One region of the Staphylococcus sp. Marseille-Q1834 genome, then DNA from elsewhere that is predicted to be linked to it. Evidence: predicted binding sites of a transcription regulator. Region 1 holds the regulator's gene; each other region holds the start of a gene.

Region 1 (3,267 bases):
GCGGAATTAGAACACATGGTGATATCGCTAAATCTATTAGATTCGGAGCAAGCATGGTAATGATTGGATCATTGTTTGCAGCACACGAAGAATCTCCAGGTGAAACTGTTGAATTAGAAGGTAAACGTTATAAAGAATACTTTGGTAGTGCTTCTGAATTTCAAAAAGGTGAACACAAAAATGTTGAAGGTAAAAAAATGTTTGTAGAGCATAAAGGTTCACTAAAAGACACATTAGTTGAAATGCAACAAGACCTTCAAAGTTCAATTTCATATGCTGGTGGTAAAGATTTAAAATCATTAACAACAGTAGATTATGTCATTGTAAGAAATTCAATTTTCAATGGGGACAGCGACAGAGGTTAATTATAAAAAGTGGCAGGTGTGACTTATTAAAAAATTTCTTTTATTTTCATTGTTATTGTTGTCCTTTATCTTAATAGTGCCACTCAACGAAAGTCCATCCCTCATTCATTTACAAAATGACGTTCAAGCTAAAGTCAGTAAATGGATGAATGGGGATACTAGTGTTAAAAATAATACGTTAAAAGTTCCGAAAGATCAGGAATTTGCAATTAATAATATACAATTGAATACATCTAAAAGCGAAGTTGAAAAACACTTAGGTCAACCTAAGCGAGTGACCACGAATGAATATGGATTAAAATGGTTTACTTATTATGATGGCGACTATAATAACTTTGTTATGGTAAGCTATTTAAATAATAAGGTCAACGCACTATATAGTAATCAAAATATTATTACGTCTAAATCGAAAATAAAATATAATACACCTAAAGAGGTTGTTGAAAAACGTTTAGGTCAACCTATAAATGAAGTAGTTAAAGGAAGATATCGTTTCGAAGTTAAAGATGATGAATATGATGTCTTCCATAAAGATCATGTATATTCTACAGTATTTTATGATAAGCATAACAATAATGGTGTTACTGCACTATTACAAGTTAGTGAAGCGATGGAGAATCGATTGTCTCAACAATACGGCGCGCCATCCTCTGCTTTAGAAAAAAGCTTTGAATATCAAAATTATGATTTAGTAAATGCTGAACGTAAACAACACGGTTTAAACACTTTAACTTATTCAGATAATCTAGCTCAAACAGCTAGAAAACATAGTGAAGATATGGTTAAAAATAATTACTTTGATCATACAGATTTACAAGGAAATTCGCCATTTGATCGTTTGCGTAAAGATGGCATCACATTTGATACTGCTGGCGAAAATCTCGCTTATGGACAGAAGAGTAGTATTTTTGCTCATGAAGGTTTAATGAATTCTTTAGGGCATCGTAAAAATATTTTAAATAACGATTTTACTACGTTAGGTGTCGGCGTAGATTTTAATAAAAATCGTCAGCCATATTGGACTGAAAATTATACTGGTGAGTAGTTTAAATATTGAATGTTTGGGGTATCTTTTTATTGATAAGGAAGTTGATAATATGACTACTAATACAAAAAATAAAAAAGACATTCTTGATAAAGTGAAAGATATTTTAAACAAAAAAGACACAGTTGAAAAAAAGAACTAGAGCTAGTCAAAAAAGACTAGCTCTAGTTCTTTATTATATTTAAATATATAAGAGAGATAGTTAACTTAAGAAAACAAGTGCTACTTATAATTCTCTATAAAGACCTATTACTTTACCGATAACAGTAACGTTATCTAAATAAATAGGATTCATAGTGCTATTTTCTGGTTGTAATCTATAACGATTTTTTTCTTTGAAGAAACGTTTTACAGTAGCTTCATCATCTTCAGTCATTGCTACAATGATATCTCCATTTTCTGCAATTGTTTGGCTTCTAACGATGACTTTATCTCCATCTAAGATGCCAGCCTCAATCATACTTTCACCAACAACATTTAAAATAAAAATATCGCTATTGTGAGTAGAAGTTAAATGCTCTGGTAATGGAAAATATTCTTCAATATTTTCAACAGCGGTAATAGGAATACCAGCTGTGACTTTACCAATTACTGGCACATATATTGTTTCTTCCATATTAATAGAGTCATTTGATTGTTCACTCACGATTTCAATTGCTCTTGGTTTTGTTGGATCTCTTTTTATATATCCTTTTTCTTCTAATCTTGATAAGTGACCGTGAACAGTTGAACTTGAAGCTAAACCAACCGCTTCACCAATTTCACGAACACTTGGTGGATAACCTTTAACTTGAACTACATGTTTAATGTAATCATATATTTCACTTTGTCTTTTTGTTAATTCTCTCATATATAGGCACTCCCTATGTTTATTTAACGTTATTATAGCATTAATTTTTCATTAAAACAAACATTTGTTCGTTTTTGTATTGACTAGGAACATCTGTTCTGTTAAAGTGTTAATACAAACAAATGTTCTGGGAGTGTAATAAATGATTAATAAATATACTAGTAATTTGATTAGCAATATAGCCATTGTAGTAATCTCTTGCGTTGTTTTTCTAGTTTTTTTCATTAGTTTATATCATAGCTCGCAAATGGAACAAACGTACGAAATTACAGATCATACTATCTCTAAAAAAGCTATGTTAAATAGTGACGATAAGAACATAAAAGACACAAATACAGAACAAACAGATTACAAAGTGTTCGCGTTAGTCCAATAAACTTTTAATGTGTAGAGTAATTATATATAAAATTTTAAAAGCATAAATTCCTTATATAATTAGTTAAGGAATTTATGCTTTTATTTTTAGGAAAGTAATAAATGTTAGAAAGTATGTTGATGGGGTAATAGCACTCAATACACGAGTTTATTTAATATAAACATATATTTATAATTTGAATCGTTAGTTATGGCAGAAATAGCTTTTCAAAAACTTTTTTAACCCACATATTTTTGGTATATTTTATGAAGTAATTAATAAAAATATTTTATTCGAAAAGAGAGTGATTGCCTTGACTAAAGACAATTTAAATATAGATAGAATTAATGAATTAGCTAAAAAGAAAAAAGAACAAGGATTAACTGAAGCTGAAGCTAAGGAACAGTCTAAGTTACGTAAAGCTTATTTAGAATCATTTAGAAAAGGGTTTAAACAACAGATTGAAAATACTAAAGTAATAGACCCAGAAGGAAACGACGTTACACCTGATAAATTGAAAAAAATTCAAGAAGAAAATAAAAATAATAAAGGTTAAAATTCAAGGTTTAACCCCTTGAGATTAATTCCTTATCAAAAACAATATATTTAAGTTATAATATAACAAAGATTATTTAGTAGAAGGGAAGTATTA
Region 2 (3,267 bases), on a different contig from region 1:
ATATTGCGAAACAATATTTTAATGTTCATCAAATTAAATTAAATAAAAGCGTAGGCGTTAAAGTGGATAAAGAGACATTCCTTTATAACGATCTGCCTAAAGGTTATATTCCAGTCATGTATGGTGAACAAGGCGTAAACGGTTTATCAGCCATTTACATCAATAAAACAACTGGTAAAATTATTGACCATAACATTCATAACTCAAGCAATTTTAACCATAAAAGACAACTTTCTGATGTTGAAATTATGAGTGTTGCGAAACAATACTTCAATAGCCATAGCATACAAATAGAAAATAGTATGGGTCTTAAAGTGGATAAAAATGTATCACGCTATAGCGATTTACCTAAAGGTTACGTTCCTGTAGTATACGCGGAACAAGGAAGCAATGGTGCATCAGTCATTTATGTCAACAAAACTACTGGTAAAGTGATCGATCACAATACGCATAATGTAGGTCATTACGGCAATAAAAAATAACATTAAATATGCATTTTCCACGCATTATTTATGGAATTAAAAAAGACAAATCTAATGGCGGTTTAATCCACCCTAGATTTGTCTCTTCCTTATATTCTAGTTCTTTTTCATAGCTTGTTGAGTTGTACTATAACCCATCACTACACGGTCAACTTTACCTTTATTTAAATCAAACCATACCGTCATACCATTTTGATTAGGTTGGTAGAAATAAATTCCAGTAGTATTGTTTTTACCGTTATCAATTTTTTGTAAGTCTTTGCCATATAATTTGTTCAGTTGTACAAGTGACATATGACCTGTTACTTTCATATCAAGTAAAGATGCTGTCTTACCATCTTTAAATACATTTCTGAAATATTGATCGTATTTCTTAACATTTTTTGTAGAATTTGTATTTTTTAATTTAATACCGTTAAACGTTACATTTTCAGCTTTAACTGCATTTTTGAAGTTTTTGTCTAATACGAATGACACATCATGCCCGGCATAACCATTATAGTTGTAATATGCTGAAGTTGCTGCGTGCGCAGTATGTTACGTCACTTCACCAGTTGCACCCATACCAAATAACGTACCGAATGCCAACGTTGTTGCTACTAAAGTTTTTGTTGTTTTTTTCATCACTTTCGCCTTCTCTCTCTTTAACTACTCAATATAGTACTCCATAACTCATATTTAGACAATTTTTATTATTTTTGAAAATGGAAACCAAATACTTAGTTATATCATTTTATTAAATTCCATAATGAAAACAATATTTTTTTATATAAGTTGTGCTATACTAAATGTAGGAGTAATATCCCCATTAACTCCTTCACAAAAAGTTATATTATGTAATGACTACAGGTCATAAGTTTACTTCCCCTTTGTTAGACTTATGACCTTATTTTTTTATTTTCAAATAAAAATTCATTATATTCTAGAAAATATATAACATTTATTTATAGTATAGGAAACCTCTTCAAATATGCGAACATATGTTCTATAATAACAATGAGGTGGTTAAAATGATTCCAGAACAATACAAAAATGAAACAGATTATCGGAAAATTCCTAGAGAGTACCTAGACCCTAATATCCCCCAAGGTCGAGGTATGGTAAAGTGGGCGCCGTTTACGACAATGCCTGAACAATACGAGCGTTTACGTGAATTTATTGAAGAACAGAATAAAATCAGTATGCCCTCCCTGTCAGAAGATCAGCTGGATACTTTGAATCGTCAGTTAACTCAGAAATACACGCAACGCCAACTTGCTATGATTAGTTATTGGAGAAATGGCTATATCCATTCAATTGCAGCATACATTCATCGCATTGATATGTTAAACCAATGCATTACTATTAGTAATGAAAATGGCACCCAAACCATGAAACTCGAATTTGGAGTTATTTGTAATGTGGAATAACCACTAAATGAAAAACAGCAATGTCTATGATATAAAATAGACATTGCTGTTTTATTCATTTTTACTTTTCAAAATAATATTATTTACTAGTTGTAAAGCCAGCATAACTAATATCTACTTCTACTACGTGCCCATTGTTGACAACAAATGTAGTAACTAAACCGTCTTGAACAGGTCTATATTCAAAAATACCACCTGTTTTGTCATTTACGTTTCCACTAACTTTCTTCAAATCTTTACCATATGCTTTTTTAATTTGCTTTAGTGATAAGTCCCCTTTAACTATAAATTGAACTTTATTTGCTTTCTTACCGTCTTTAGTTACGCCCGTAAATTTTTGATTATACTTTTCAACCACTTTCGTAGCTTTAGTAGGTGCAAGTTTAATTCCACTGAATGTTACATTCTCATGTTTAACAGCATTCACAAAGTTTTTATCTGTTAAAAATTTAGCATCTTTATCGATGTAACCGTTATAAGAATAATACGGTTTAACAGCAGCGTGTGCTGTATGTTCTACTGGTAATACCGTTGCGCTAACGCCTAGAAGTGTTCCAAATGCTAGAGTTGTTGAAGCAATAGTTTTTACTACTTTATTCATGATAGTCCTTCTTTCTGTATTGGATTTATATTACATCTTTATTATCGCATAATACTCATACACAGACACTGTACTTTAGATGTATTTAGCATAAATTTTAGTAAACAAAATGTAATATTATAAAAATGTGTATATACTATCTATTTTATGAAATTTCCTTATAATAAAATAAATGAAAGAAAAACGGAGGACCATATTTTGAAAAAGGTATTGGCAGGTATCGTCATCGTATTACTTATTGTTGCTTTAGGTTTCTCAATATTCTTCGCAACAACACATAAAACTTCAAATACAAAAGATGACAATCCAACTGAAAAACGCGAAACAAAAGAGAAGAAACATAAAAAAGAAAGTATTACAGAAGAACGTACACAAGAGCAAGACAACACAACAGATAATGGCGAAAACGCTCAAACAGAACCAGCAATGCAAAATACACAAAATACACAACAGAATTATTCAAACCAAGATAATTCTAATAATACTAAAGTAGACAAAACACAAGAAACACCAAAAACCCAAGAGCAATCCAGCACAGAGAATAAAACAAACAATTCAAGACAAAATAGCTCAGAAAGCGCAACAACAGAAAAAAATACAAACCAGCCTTCAACATCTCAACAACAAAGTACACAACAAAACAGCACACAGCAGAACAGTCAGCAAAACAAACCACAAAGTAATTCAACACAGACGAATTCAACTCAAAGTAGCAACCCAAATAACAAAACCAATTAAAAACAACCGCCTAATACGTAGTTATCACAACTACCCA
Region 3 (3,267 bases), on a different contig from region 1:
AAGTAGTTAACTTTAATACCCGCTTCTTTCATATATGTTGTTAAATCTTCACTCATTTTTTTAGTTAATGTCGTTACTAAGACACGTTCATCTCTATCAATTCTTTCTTGAATTTCACCTAATAAATCATCAATTTGATTCTTCGTTGGACGTACATCAATCTTAGGATCTAATAAGCCGGTAGGACGAATAATTTGTTCCACCATTTCATCCGTATGTTCAATTTCATATGGACCTGGTGTAGCTGATACATATACTAATTGGTTTGTTTTTTGTTCAAACTCTTCAAATTTAAGTGGACGGTTATCCATAGCGCTCGGTAAACGGAAACCATGATCTACCAACACTTTTTTACGTGCTTGGTCACCATTAAACATTCCTCTAATTTGCGGCAATGTCACATGCGATTCATCGATCATCACTAACCAGTCATCGCCAAAGTAATCTAGTAATGTATACGGTGTAGAACCGGGTGGTCTTAATGTTAAATGAACAGAGTAGTTTTCAATACCTGAACAAAAGCCCATTTCACGCATCATTTCTAAATCATAGTTTGTACGTTGTTCTAAACGTTGCGCTTCTAACAACTTATTCTCATCTTTTAGTTCTTTTAAGCGCTCTTCTAATTCTTTTTCAATACGTTCAATGGCTATTTTCATTTTCTCTTCACGCGTAACGAAGTGAGAAGCTGGGAAAATAGCAAAGTGTTCTCTTTCACGAATAACTTCACCCGTAAGGTAATTTACTTCGCGAATACGATCAATTTCATCACCAAAGAATTCTACTCGTATACACATTTCTTCACGTGAGGCTGGGAAAATTTCAACGACGTCACCACGTACTCTAAACGTACCACGTTGGAAATCAATGTCATTTCTAGAATATTGTACATCGACTAATTTACGTAGCAATTCGCTACGATCCATTTCCATTCCCACACGTACACTAACTACTAAATCCTTATATTCTTCTGGATTCCCTAAACCATAAATACAACTTACACTAGCAATAATGATGACATCATCACGCTCAAATAGTGCGCTTGTAGCAGAGTGACGTAGTTGGTCGATTTCATCATTAATCGATGCGTCTTTCTCGATAAAAGTATCCGTAGAAGGCACATAAGCTTCTGGTTGATAATAATCATAGTAACTTACAAAGTACTCCACTCTGTTTTCCGGGAAGAACTCTTTAAACTCACTGTATAATTGGCCAGCTAATGTTTTATTGTGGGCAATAATTAAAGTTGGTTTCCCAACTTCTTTAATAACATTACTCATGGTGAACGTTTTACCTGTACCGGTAGCGCCGAGTAATGTTTGATGACGTTTACCTTCTTTAACGCCTTCGACAATCTTTTTAATCGCTTGAGGTTGGTCCCCTTGCGGATCAAACTCAGAATTTAATTTAAATGGATAGTGTTCCACCATTCTTACAAGCGCCTCCTCAATTTATGCTTACTACTGTTATTTCCTATTCTTTGAAAAGTATTCTTACTTAAACTTATTTTAGCAAAAATATAAATAAAAATACAAACGTTTGTTCGCTTACGTTTGTATCTTCTCTACTTAATCATTCGAATATATAAAAAGAGATGAGCCTAAAGTCAAAGCATTTTAACCTAGAGGTCCCATCTACCTTTATCAACTCTTTTAAATGTAAAATTAATATAAACCAACTTATGACTAAATTCAATTTATCTGTTTATAAAGTATTAATCTTGATGTTTGTGAAATTCTAACTTGTCTATAATCACATATCCAGCTAATAATGACACTACGTCTATAAAGATAATCCATTCATTATGGAAAAATCCTTTATAAATCGATGTAGCAATTAAGACAAGCGTTACAAGCACACCCACCCATTTACTTCTCGTAATCACACTAAATAATACAACTAACACACATGGAAAAAAGGCGGCTAAAGCATACCAAATCATTTCATTCACCCATTTCTACGATTTAATATGGCCATCGTTGTTTCACGTAATTCAGCTCTTGGTATAAAGTTCTCAGTTAACATTTCTGGGATGACATTATCGATAAAGTCTTGTACTGAACTTAAATGATCGAACTGAATAATTGTTTCTAAACTATTTTCATAAATTTCAAAGAATAACGATTCAGGATTACGTTTTTGAATTTCACCAAACGTTTCATATAGTAAATCAATTTTATCTGCGACTGATAAAATTTGTCCTTCTAAAGAATCATCTTTTCCTTCTTGAAGTCTTTTGCGATAAATATCTTGATACGCTTCCGGGATTTCTTCATTGATAAAAGTGTTCACCATTTCTTCTTCAACCTGTGAGAATAACATTTTCAATTCAGTCCTAGCATATTTGACAGGTGTTTTAATATCTCCAGTAAATACTTCTGCAAAGTCATGGTTTAAAGCTTTCTCATATAAACTCTTCCAGTCGATTGTATTACCATGATGCTCTTCAACTGTTGCTAAGTATTGTGCAATTTTAGTTACTTTGAAAGAATGTGCAGCTACATTATGCTCGAAGTATTTAAATTTACCTGGTAATCGAATTAATTTCTCTAAATCAGAAAGTCTTTTAAAATATTGATGAACACCCATATCGCGAAACCTCCATGTTTTATTAAATACAGATTATACTTATTTTTATTATACCAATCAATAATTTGATGAAAAGTGTCAATCTATATTAAATATGGCAAAACTGTGCTTTCTGAATTCAATACAGCACCTAAATAAAAAGCACTATACTTAGCAATTAGTGTTTTGCTAGCATAGTGCTTTCTCATATTTTAATTAATTGATTTAATATCATTTCTTAGTGGATAAAGTTATAACCTGAAGCATTTTTAATTGTACGGTTTGTTACGTTATTGTAATTACCATTCCAGTTCATTTCAGATACATAGAAAGAACCGTCACTATTCACACGTTCAACTACACCTACATGACCATAGTAACCAGCACTAGTTTGGAAAACAGCTCCAACTTCAGGTCTATTGTCTACAGCTAAACCAGCATTTCTAGCAGAATTAGCCCAGTTGCTTGCATTGCCCCAGAAGCTTCCTACTGAACGACCTAATTGTTGACGACGACCGAATGCATAGTATGTACAGTTACCATAGTAATAACGATTACCTTGGTTGTTTACAGTACTATGATTATAGTTTGAAGCTACAGGTGCGCTTGTTACCCCAACATTATAGTTATGGCTAGTTGTATATCTTGATGGGGCTTCATATCCACTTGAACCATAGTGGTAACTAGTTTGGCGGTTTG

What was found. Region 1 encodes LexA, which represses DNA repair genes until DNA is damaged. Its sites were predicted from a motif close to CGAACATATGTTCG; they were not measured.
Region 2: the regulator LexA is predicted to act here: its motif matches at 1,456-1,469, upstream of LIX58_RS05750 (YolD-like family protein).
Region 3: the regulator LexA is predicted to act here: its motif matches at 1,533-1,546, upstream of uvrB (excinuclease ABC subunit UvrB).

What each region holds. Positions count from the first base shown of each region.
Region 1 is NZ_CAKASN010000002.1:156,241-159,507, forward strand. It holds gene guaC (GMP reductase) at 1-365, shown strand, start outside; gene LIX58_RS09915 (CAP domain-containing protein) at 391-1,410, shown strand; gene lexA (transcriptional repressor LexA) at 1,637-2,260, opposite strand; gene sosA (DNA damage-induced cell division inhibitor SosA) at 2,403-2,636, shown strand; gene LIX58_RS09925 (DUF896 domain-containing protein) at 2,929-3,171, shown strand.
Region 2 is NZ_CAKASN010000001.1:1,160,348-1,163,614, reverse strand. It holds gene LIX58_RS05760 (hypothetical protein) at 1-482, shown strand, start outside; partial or broken gene isaB (immunodominant staphylococcal antigen IsaB family protein) at 579-1,007, opposite strand; gene LIX58_RS05750 (YolD-like family protein) at 1,493-1,891, shown strand; gene isaB (immunodominant staphylococcal antigen IsaB family protein) at 1,971-2,492, opposite strand; gene LIX58_RS05740 (hypothetical protein) at 2,691-3,230, shown strand.
Region 3 is NZ_CAKASN010000001.1:349,242-352,508, forward strand. It holds gene uvrB (excinuclease ABC subunit UvrB) at 1-1,430, opposite strand, end outside; gene LIX58_RS01855 (CsbA family protein) at 1,715-1,942, opposite strand; gene LIX58_RS01860 (YfbR-like 5'-deoxynucleotidase) at 1,948-2,589, opposite strand; gene LIX58_RS01865 (COG3942 and LysM peptidoglycan-binding domain-containing protein) at 2,807-3,267, opposite strand, start outside.